2 regions of the Geobacillus uzenensis genome follow, and region 2 is predicted to be linked to the other one. Evidence: predicted binding sites of a transcription regulator. Region 2 holds the regulator's gene; the other holds the start of a gene.
What was found. The regulator LexA, encoded in region 2, represses DNA repair genes until DNA is damaged. The targets are predictions, from matches to a motif close to CGAACATATGTTCG.
Positions count from the first base shown of each region.

Region 1: a site for LexA is predicted at 2,584-2,597, ahead of sdhA (succinate dehydrogenase flavoprotein subunit). Genes of this name have one in related genera too.

Region 1 is NZ_NEWL01000002.1:227,587-232,009, reverse strand. Features, by position in the region: gene sdhB (succinate dehydrogenase iron-sulfur subunit) at 1-760, opposite strand, end outside; gene sdhA (succinate dehydrogenase flavoprotein subunit) at 762-2,519, opposite strand; gene B9L21_RS02635 (succinate dehydrogenase cytochrome b558 subunit) at 2,671-3,279, opposite strand; gene B9L21_RS02630 (YslB family protein) at 3,523-3,975, shown strand; gene uvrC (excinuclease ABC subunit UvrC) at 4,064-4,423, opposite strand, start outside.
Region 2 is NZ_NEWL01000006.1:461,286-465,708, reverse strand. Features, by position in the region: gene glnA (type I glutamate--ammonia ligase) at 1-1,324, shown strand, start outside; gene lexA (transcriptional repressor LexA) at 1,387-2,010, opposite strand; gene yneA (cell division suppressor protein YneA) at 2,168-2,473, shown strand; gene B9L21_RS09765 (recombinase family protein) at 2,503-3,153, shown strand; gene B9L21_RS09760 (DUF896 domain-containing protein) at 3,252-3,482, shown strand; gene tkt (transketolase) at 3,605-4,423, shown strand, end outside.

The sequences.
Region 1 (4,423 bases), on a different contig from region 2:
ACGCTTCGTCGCTGCCAAAGAAATCGCGGAACATTTGGATCGTCGTGTCGCGGTTTAACGCGGCGATTGACGTCGTCAGCGGAATGCCTTTCGGGCACGACTGCACACAGTTTTGCGAGTTGCCGCAGTTGGCCAAACCGCCGTCGCCCATAATCGCCCGCAGCCGCTCAGCTTTATGCATCGCTCCGGTCGGATGGGCGTTAAACAGCCGCACTTGCGACAGCGGCGCCGGGCCGATAAAGTTCGACTTGCTGTTGACGTTCGGGCACGCTTCAAGACAGACCCCGCACGTCATGCATTTGGACAGCTCGTACGCCCATTGCCGCTTCCGCTCCGGCATGCGCGGACCCGGACCCAAGTCGTACGTTCCGTCGATTGGAATCCATGCTTTGACGCGTTTTAGCGCATCAAACATCCGGCTCCGGTCGATGACCAAGTCGCGGATGACCGGGAACGTGCGCATCGGCTCGAGGCGGATCGGCTGCTCGAGCTGGTCGATCAAGGCCGCACACGCTTGGCGCGGCTTGCCGTTAATCACCATCGAACATGCTCCGCACACTTCTTCCAAACAGTTCATTTCCCAAACGACCGGTGTCGTTTTTTCGCCTTTGGCGTTGACCGGGTTGCGGCGGATTTCCATGAGCGCCGAAATGACGTTCATGTTCGGGCGGTACGGGATGACAAACTCTTCTTCATATGGCGCAGAGTCCGGACGATCTTGGCGCGTAATGATGAATCGAACCGTTTTGTTCTCGCTCATCTTACTTCACTTCCTCTTTCTTTTTGCTGTAGTCGCGTTTGCGCGGCTTGATCAACGAAACATCGATCTCTTCGTAATGGAATGCCGGACCGTCTGGCGTGTAGCGGGCCATCGTCGTTTTCAGCCACTCTTCGTCATTGCGCTCCGGAAACTCCGGTTTGTAGTGCGCTCCGCGGCTTTCGTTGCGATGATACGCGCCGAGCGTGATGACGCGGGCAAGCTGCAGCATGTTGTACAGCTGACGGATAAACGTCGCCCCTTGGTTGCTCCACTTCGCCGTGTCGGTGACGCTGATGTTTTTGTACCGCTCCATCAGCTCTTGAATTTTTTCGTCCGTTTTCAGCAGCCGGTCGTTGTAGCGGACGATCGTCACGTTCGCTGTCATCCATTCGCCGAGCTCTTTATGCAGCACATAGGCGTTTTCCGTACCGTCCATCGACAGAATGTTTTCCCACTTTTCTTGTTCTTGTTTGACATAGCCATCAAACAGCGCCGACGGCAGCGCATCGGCCGATTTTTCAAGACCGCGGATGTAGCGGACCGCGTTCGGGCCGGCGACCATCCCGCCATAAATGGCCGATAAGAGCGAGTTCGCGCCGAGACGGTTGGCGCCATGAATAGAGTAGTCGCACTCACCGGCGGCAAACAGCCCTTTAATGTTTGTCATTTGGTCATAGTCGACCCATAAGCCGCCCATTGAATAGTGAACAGCAGGAAACACTTTCATCGGCACTTTGCGCGGGTCTTCGCCCATGAATTTCTCGTAAATTTCAATAATGCCGCCGAGCTTAATATCCAGCTCTTTCGGATCTTTATGGGAAAGATCCAAATACACCATGTTTTCCCCGTTAATGCCGAGCTTCAAGTCGACGCACACATGGAAAATTTCCCGGGCAGCGATGTCGCGCGGCACTAAGTTTCCGTAAGCCGGGTATTTTTCTTCAAGGAAGTACCACGGTTTTCCGTCTTTGTACGTCCAGACGCGGCCGCCTTCCCCGCGCGCCGATTCGCTCATCAACCGAAGCTTGTCATCGCCCGGAATCGCGGTCGGATGGATTTGGATAAATTCGCCGTTTGCATAATAGACGCCTTGCTGATAGGCGATCGACGCCGCCGAACCGGTATTGATGACCGAGTTCGTCGATTTTCCGAAAATGATCCCCGGTCCGCCGGTCGCCAAAATGACGGCATCGGCAGGAAACGCTTTAATCTCCATGGATCGTAAGTCTTGCGCGACGATGCCGCGGCAAATTTGTTCGTCATCTAAAACGACTCCCAAAAACTCCCAATGCTCATATTTCGTCACAAGCCCAGCCACTTCATGGCGGCGCACTTGCTCGTCAAGCGCATACAAAATTTGCTGGCCGGTCGTTGCCCCGGCGTAAGCCGTGCGGTGGTGCTGCGTTCCCCCGAAACGGCGGAAGTCGAGCAATCCTTCCGGCGTGCGGTTGAACATGACGCCCATCCGGTCAAGCATGTAAATGATCCCCGGCGCTGCCTCGCACATCGCTTTGACCGGGGGCTGGTTCGCCAAAAAGTCGCCGCCGTAGACGGTGTCGTCAAAATGTTCCCACGGCGAGTCGCCTTCCCCTTTCGTATTGACCGCTCCGTTAATGCCGCCTTGGGCACAGACGGAGTGAGAACGCTTTACCGGAACGAGTGAAAACAACTCGACAGGCACTCCTGCTTCGGCGATTTTAATCGTGGCCATCAAGCCGGCCAATCCGCCGCCAACAACGATGATTTTTCCTTTTTTCATGGCTACTCACTCCCTAGAAAATTGCTGCTTTTGCTTCAATGTCCCACGGTTTGCCTCTGTCGATCAAGCGTTCGTTCGACAAACGGCTGCAGCGTGATCCATCAAGAGCCAACGCAGCGGTTCATGTCATCCAACAGCTGAAATCAATTTTTTACGCAAAAGCCAAAATGGCGCGAATGCCGACAATCGAAAGCGCGACAAAGATGATCATCGTAATGTACGTGAACACTTGCTGTGAACGAGGGGATACCGTTAAACCCCAGCTGACGAAGAACGACCATAAACCGTTGGCGAAGTGAAAGACGGTCGACAAAATGCCGATAATATAAAACCAAAGCATAAACGGATTATCGACAATATTGGCCATCATATCATAATTCACTTCAGCGCCAAACGCGGCTTGCACCCTTGTTTCATACACGTGCCAGACGACAAAAATCAATGTGATAATGCCCGTAATCCGCTGAAGCATGAACATCCAGTTGCGGAAATAGCCGTACTGGCGCGTGTTGAATTTGGCTGTAAACGCGATGTAAATGCCGTATACCGCGTGGAACAGCAATGGAAGGAAAATAATGAAAATTTCCAAGAAAATACGGAACGGCAAGTTTGCCATAAACGCAGCCGCCCGGTTAAACGCTTCCGGCCCGCGCGTCGCAAAATGGTTGACGACCAAGTGCTGCACTAAAAACACCCCAACGGGGATAACCCCGAGCAGCGAATGGAGCCGGCGATAATAAAACTCGCGATTCCCTGCCATTATGTAAACCCCCTTTAACGTAAGTAAAAATAAATTCCCCTCGTTACAGGATGGAAATAGAAACGCCTTCCATTTCCATCTTGCATTTGTCACATTCATTGTACTCCCACATTGTACAAGCGTCAAGAAAACATCGCCACAAAATGTTCAAACATTCTCATATTTTCCCTCTCTGAAGAAAGGGAGTGCACGCCGCCGGCAGTTCAGCTATAATGAGGAAATGGATAGAAAGAGGGGAAGACGATGAAACAGCCACGGTTAGAGGAACAGTATGAAACGTTTGGATCGATCACGCTTTCCGCATTTGGCGCTGAGCTGCTCCGCCATTCGCTTCTTCCCGAGCTGCTCGGTAAAGATGGCGCCGCCCTTTTATACTGGGCCGGCAAGCAGCTGGCGCGCCGCTATCCGCTCGCTACAATGGAGGACATCGCCGTCTTTTTTGAGCGGGCTGGCTGGGGGACGCTGTCGGCCGACGAGGAGCGGAAAGATGAACTGCACATCGAGCTGTCCGGTCCGATTGTCTCCGCCCGCCTTTCCTTATACGACAGCTGCACCTTTCAGCTCGAAGCCGGGTTTCTCGCCCAACAAATTGAGCAGCAAAAACGATTCGTCACCGAAGCGGTCGAATTGCCGGCAAAACAGGCAGGCAAGGCGCGCATTTTAGTGAAGTGGGACCGGAAACAAACCATTGATTGATCACCGCTAGTCGTCTATAGTCGAAGCAATGACTTCTCAGCAAGGGCAACAAAGGGCGCCCCGCGCTTACGGGACGCCCTTTTAACCGCTATTCATGCAGCTTCTCGTAAATTTTCTCCGCCACCGCCCGCGGGATGTTCGCCTGTTGCAACTCTTCAATCGTCGCTTCTTTCATCTTTTTCACCGAGCCAAAATAGTTTAATAGCGCCTTTTTCCGTTTTGCTCCGACACCGGGGATGTCATCGAGAACGGAATGGAACATCGTCTTCTGCCGCGTCTGACGGTGGAATGTGACCGCAAACCGGTGCACTTCATCTTGAATGCGCTGCAGCAAATAAAACTCTTGGCTTTGCCGGTCAAGCGGCACGACGGCTGGCGGATCGCCGGCGATGAGCTCCGATGTGCGGTGTTTTTCGTCTTTCGCCAGCCCGGCCAGCGGCACATCGAG
Region 2 (4,423 bases):
TACGCGCGAAGACATTATGCGCATCGTCAAAGAAGAAAACGTCAAGTACATTCGCCTGCAATTCACCGATATTTTGGGGACGATCAAAAACGTCGAAATCCCGATCAGCCAACTTGAGAAAGCGCTCAATAATAAAATGATGTTTGACGGGTCTTCGATCGAGGGGTTTGTCCGCATCGAAGAATCGGACATGTATTTGTATCCGGATTTGGACACGTTTGTCATCTTCCCGTGGACGTCGGAAAAAGGAAAAGTCGCCCGCTTTATTTGCGACATTTACAATGCGGACGGCACGCCGTTTGAAGGCTGCCCGCGCTACAATTTAAAGCGCGTGTTGAAAGAGATGGAAGCGCTCGGCTTTACGGCGTTCAACTTGGGAGCGGAACCGGAGTTTTTCCTCTTTAAGCTCGATGAAAATGGCCGTCCGACGATGGAACTGAACGACCGCGGCGGCTACTTCGACTTGGCGCCGACCGACTTAGGGGAAAACTGCCGGCGCGATATCGTGCTTGAGCTTGAGGAGATGGGCTTTGAAATTGAAGCGTCGCACCATGAAGTCGCCCCGGGCCAGCACGAGATCGATTTTAAATACGCCCATGCCATCAAAGCATGCGACGACATTCAAACGTTTAAGCTCGTCGTTAAAACGATCGCCCGCAAACATGGGCTGCACGCGACGTTTATGCCGAAGCCGATTTTTGGCATTAACGGTTCGGGAATGCACTGCAACTTGTCGCTGTTCCGCAACAACGAAAACGCCTTTTTTGACCCGAACGGCGATTTGCAGTTGAGCGATACGGCCCGCCAGTTTATCGCCGGCGTGCTGAAGCATGCGCCGAACTTTACAGCGGTGACCAACCCGACGGTCAACTCGTACAAGCGGCTCGTTCCGGGCTATGAGGCGCCATGTTATGTTGCCTGGTCGGCGCGCAACCGCAGCCCGCTTATCCGCATTCCAGCTTCGCGCGGCATGAGCACGCGCATTGAAGTGCGCAGCGTCGATCCGGCGGCGAACCCGTACTTGGCGATGGCTGTGCTGTTGGCAGCCGGGCTTGACGGCATTCGCAACAAGCTCACTCCTCCAGCGCCGGTTGACCGAAACATTTACGTCATGACGAAAGAAGAGCGGCTCGAGGAAGGGATTGTCGATTTGCCGGCAACGCTGATCGAAGCGCTCGACAACTTAAAATCGGACGAGGTGATCGTCCAAGCGCTCGGCAAACATTTATTCGAGCATTTCGTCGAAGCGAAAGAAATCGAGTGGGATATGTATCGGACAACGGTCCATCAATGGGAGTTGGACCAATATATGGAGCTGTACTAATCGAAAAGCTGCCCCGACAAACGGGGCAGCTTTTGTTATGGCGCGCGGCGCCGGCCGGACCCTTAGTCGATCAGGCGATAGACGCCGATCACTTTGCCGAGAATCGTGCAGTCGCGGACGATGATCGGTTCGAGATGGGCGTTTTCCGGCTGCAGGCGGATGTGGTCTTTTTCTTTGAAAAACCGTTTCACTGTTGCTTCGTTTTCCTCCGTCATGGCGACGACGATGTCGCCGTTATTGGCCGACGACTGCTGGCGGACGATCACGTAGTCGCCGTCCAAAATGCCGGCTTCGATCATGCTGTCACCCATCACTTCAAGCATAAACAGCTGTTCCTCGCCGGCCGCGAGCCGTTTCGGCAGCGGGAAATAGTCGTCGATGTTTTCGACGGCAGTGATCGGCTGGCCGGCCGTCACCTTGCCGATCACCGGCACGGAAACGACCTCCTCTTTTTCTCTTTCTTTCGTCAGATCGCTGTCCAAAATTTCAATGGCGCGCGGCTTCGTCGGGTCACGGCGGATGAACCCTTTGCTTTCTAGGCGCGCAAGGTGGCCGTGGACGGTCGAACTCGACGCCAAACCGACTGCTTCCCCGATTTCCCTTACTGACGGGGGATAGCCTTTCGTTTTCACTTCCTGTTTGATAAATTCTAAAATTTGTTGCTGGCGTTTGGACAGTTTCGTCATCCCTTTTCACACCTCTTGCCACATCGTTTGCTTTCATTATAGCATGGGGGGAATAGAAAAACAAACATAAGTTCGAATTTTTTTGTTGACGCAAACAAACGTTCTTGGCTATAATGAAGAAAAAGCGAACACATATTCTAAAAAAAGGGTGGGGGAGATGAAGAAAACGTTGCTGCACTACCTCATTTTTTCATGTTTGCTCACGCTCGTTTTGGCGGGGTTTGTTTATGCCAGCAGCCCGGTTGACAAAAAAGAATACATGACGGTAACGGTCGCTTCCGGCGATACGCTTTGGGGGTTGGCGAAGCAGTATGAGCCGGCGCACGGCTTGTCGCCGGATGAATTTATCCGCTGGGTGGTCGATGTCAATCGTTTGCCGAGCGCGCGCCTCACCGCCGGTGAACAAATCGTCATTCCTGTGTTAAAATCAGAGCAAGACGGCTCATTGGCTGTCAAGCGGTAACAGAAAGAAGGGGGGGATGTGCTTTGGCCATGAAGGCGGTCATTTACTGCCGCGTCAGCACGGATAAAACGGAGCAGGAAACGTCGCTTGTACGGCAGCGCGCCGAACTGGAGAAGCTAGCCAAAGAGTGCGGCTTTGACGTCGTTAAAGTGATCGCCGAGCAGGCGAGCGGCTACGAAGCTGACCGTGACGGGGTGCTCGAGCTGCTTGCGCTTTGTGAAGAAGGGGCGGTCGACGCCTTGCTCATTCAAGATGAAACGCGGCTCGGACGCGGCCATGCGCGCATGGCGGTGCTGCACTGCCTGAAAAAAAGGGGAGTGAAAATATACAGCGCTAGCCACCGCGGGGAGATGCCGCTGTCAGAGGCTGATGAGATGGTGTTGTCGATCATCGCCATCGTCGAGGAGTACCAGCGGAAAATACATAATGCGAAAATTAAGCGCGGCATGCAGCGGGCCATCGCCCGCGGCTACCGTCCGGAGCGGAACTTAACGCGCCGTGGCGAAAACGCCGGGCGCGATCGGATCGAGCTTCCGGTCGAAGAGATCGTCCGCCTGCGCGGGAGCGGCTTGACGTTTGCGGACATCGCCGCGACGCTCCGAAGCTTTGGCTACGCGGCGTCCAAAGCGACTGTCCATCGCCGCTATCAAGAGTATATGGACGAACAGGAACGTCGTTAGGCCGCGCAAGACGGCCAAGGTTTCTCCGTTGCCATTAGCCTGTCCGATCGAATAAGATAAAACAGAATAGCGATGCGACAGATGGGAGAAGATAACCAATGCTTTCGAAACAAAAATTAGCCCGCATCAACGAACTGGCCAAAAAGGCGAAAACGTCCGGCCTGTCGGCGGAAGAAACGATCGAGCAGGCAAAGCTGCGCCGCGAATACATTCAGGCGTTCCGCAAAGCGATGACCGATATGCTTCATACGGTGACGGTCATCGACCCGAACGGCAATGACGTGACGCCAAAAAAATTGAAGGAAAGTCAGCGCCGTCGCCTTCATTAAGCGGCGGGCAAGAAGGGCGGGAGCGCCCTGTTTTTTTCTGACAGTGAAAATATCGTTGTACAAGGAAGTCAATTTTCTATATGATAGTAAGTGACACCATGTTGATGAAAGGGAGGAAAACGATGGCGCATTCGATCGAAGAATTAGCGATTACCACCATTCGAACGCTGTCGATTGACGCGATCGAAAAGGCGAAATCCGGGCACCCCGGCATGCCGATGGGCGCGGCGCCGATGGCGTACACGCTTTGGACGAAATTTATGAACCATAATCCGGCGAACCCAAACTGGTTTAACCGCGACCGGTTTGTCCTGTCAGCGGGACACGGGTCGATGCTGCTTTACAGCTTGCTTCATTTAAGCGGCTACGACGTATCGATGGACGACTTGAAGCAGTTCCGCCAATGGGGAAGCAAAACGCCAGGGCATCCGGAATACGGCCATACGCCGGGAGTGGAAGCGACGACTGGTCCGCTCGGCCAAGGAATCGCAATGGCAGTCGGCATGGCGATGGCCGAACGGCATTTGGCGGCTACATACAACCGCGACGGGTTTGATATAATCGATCATTATACGTACGCCATTTGCGGCGACGGCGATTTAATGGAAGGGGTGGCGAGCGAAGCCGCGTCACTCGCTGGCCATTTGCAGCTTGGCCGCTTGATCGTCCTGTATGACTCGAACGACATCTCCCTAGACGGGGAACTGAATTTGTCGTTCTCAGAAAACGTTGCCCAACGCTTCCAAGCATACGGCTGGCAATATTTGCGCGTCGAAGACGGCAACAACATTGATGAAATCGCCAAAGCGCTTGAAGAGGCGCGGGCTGACCTCAACCGGCCGACGCTCATTGAAGTGAAAACGACGATCGGTTACGGCGCGCCGACAAAAGCGGGCACATCCGGCGTTCACGGCTCTCCGCTCGGCGCTGAAGAGGCGAAA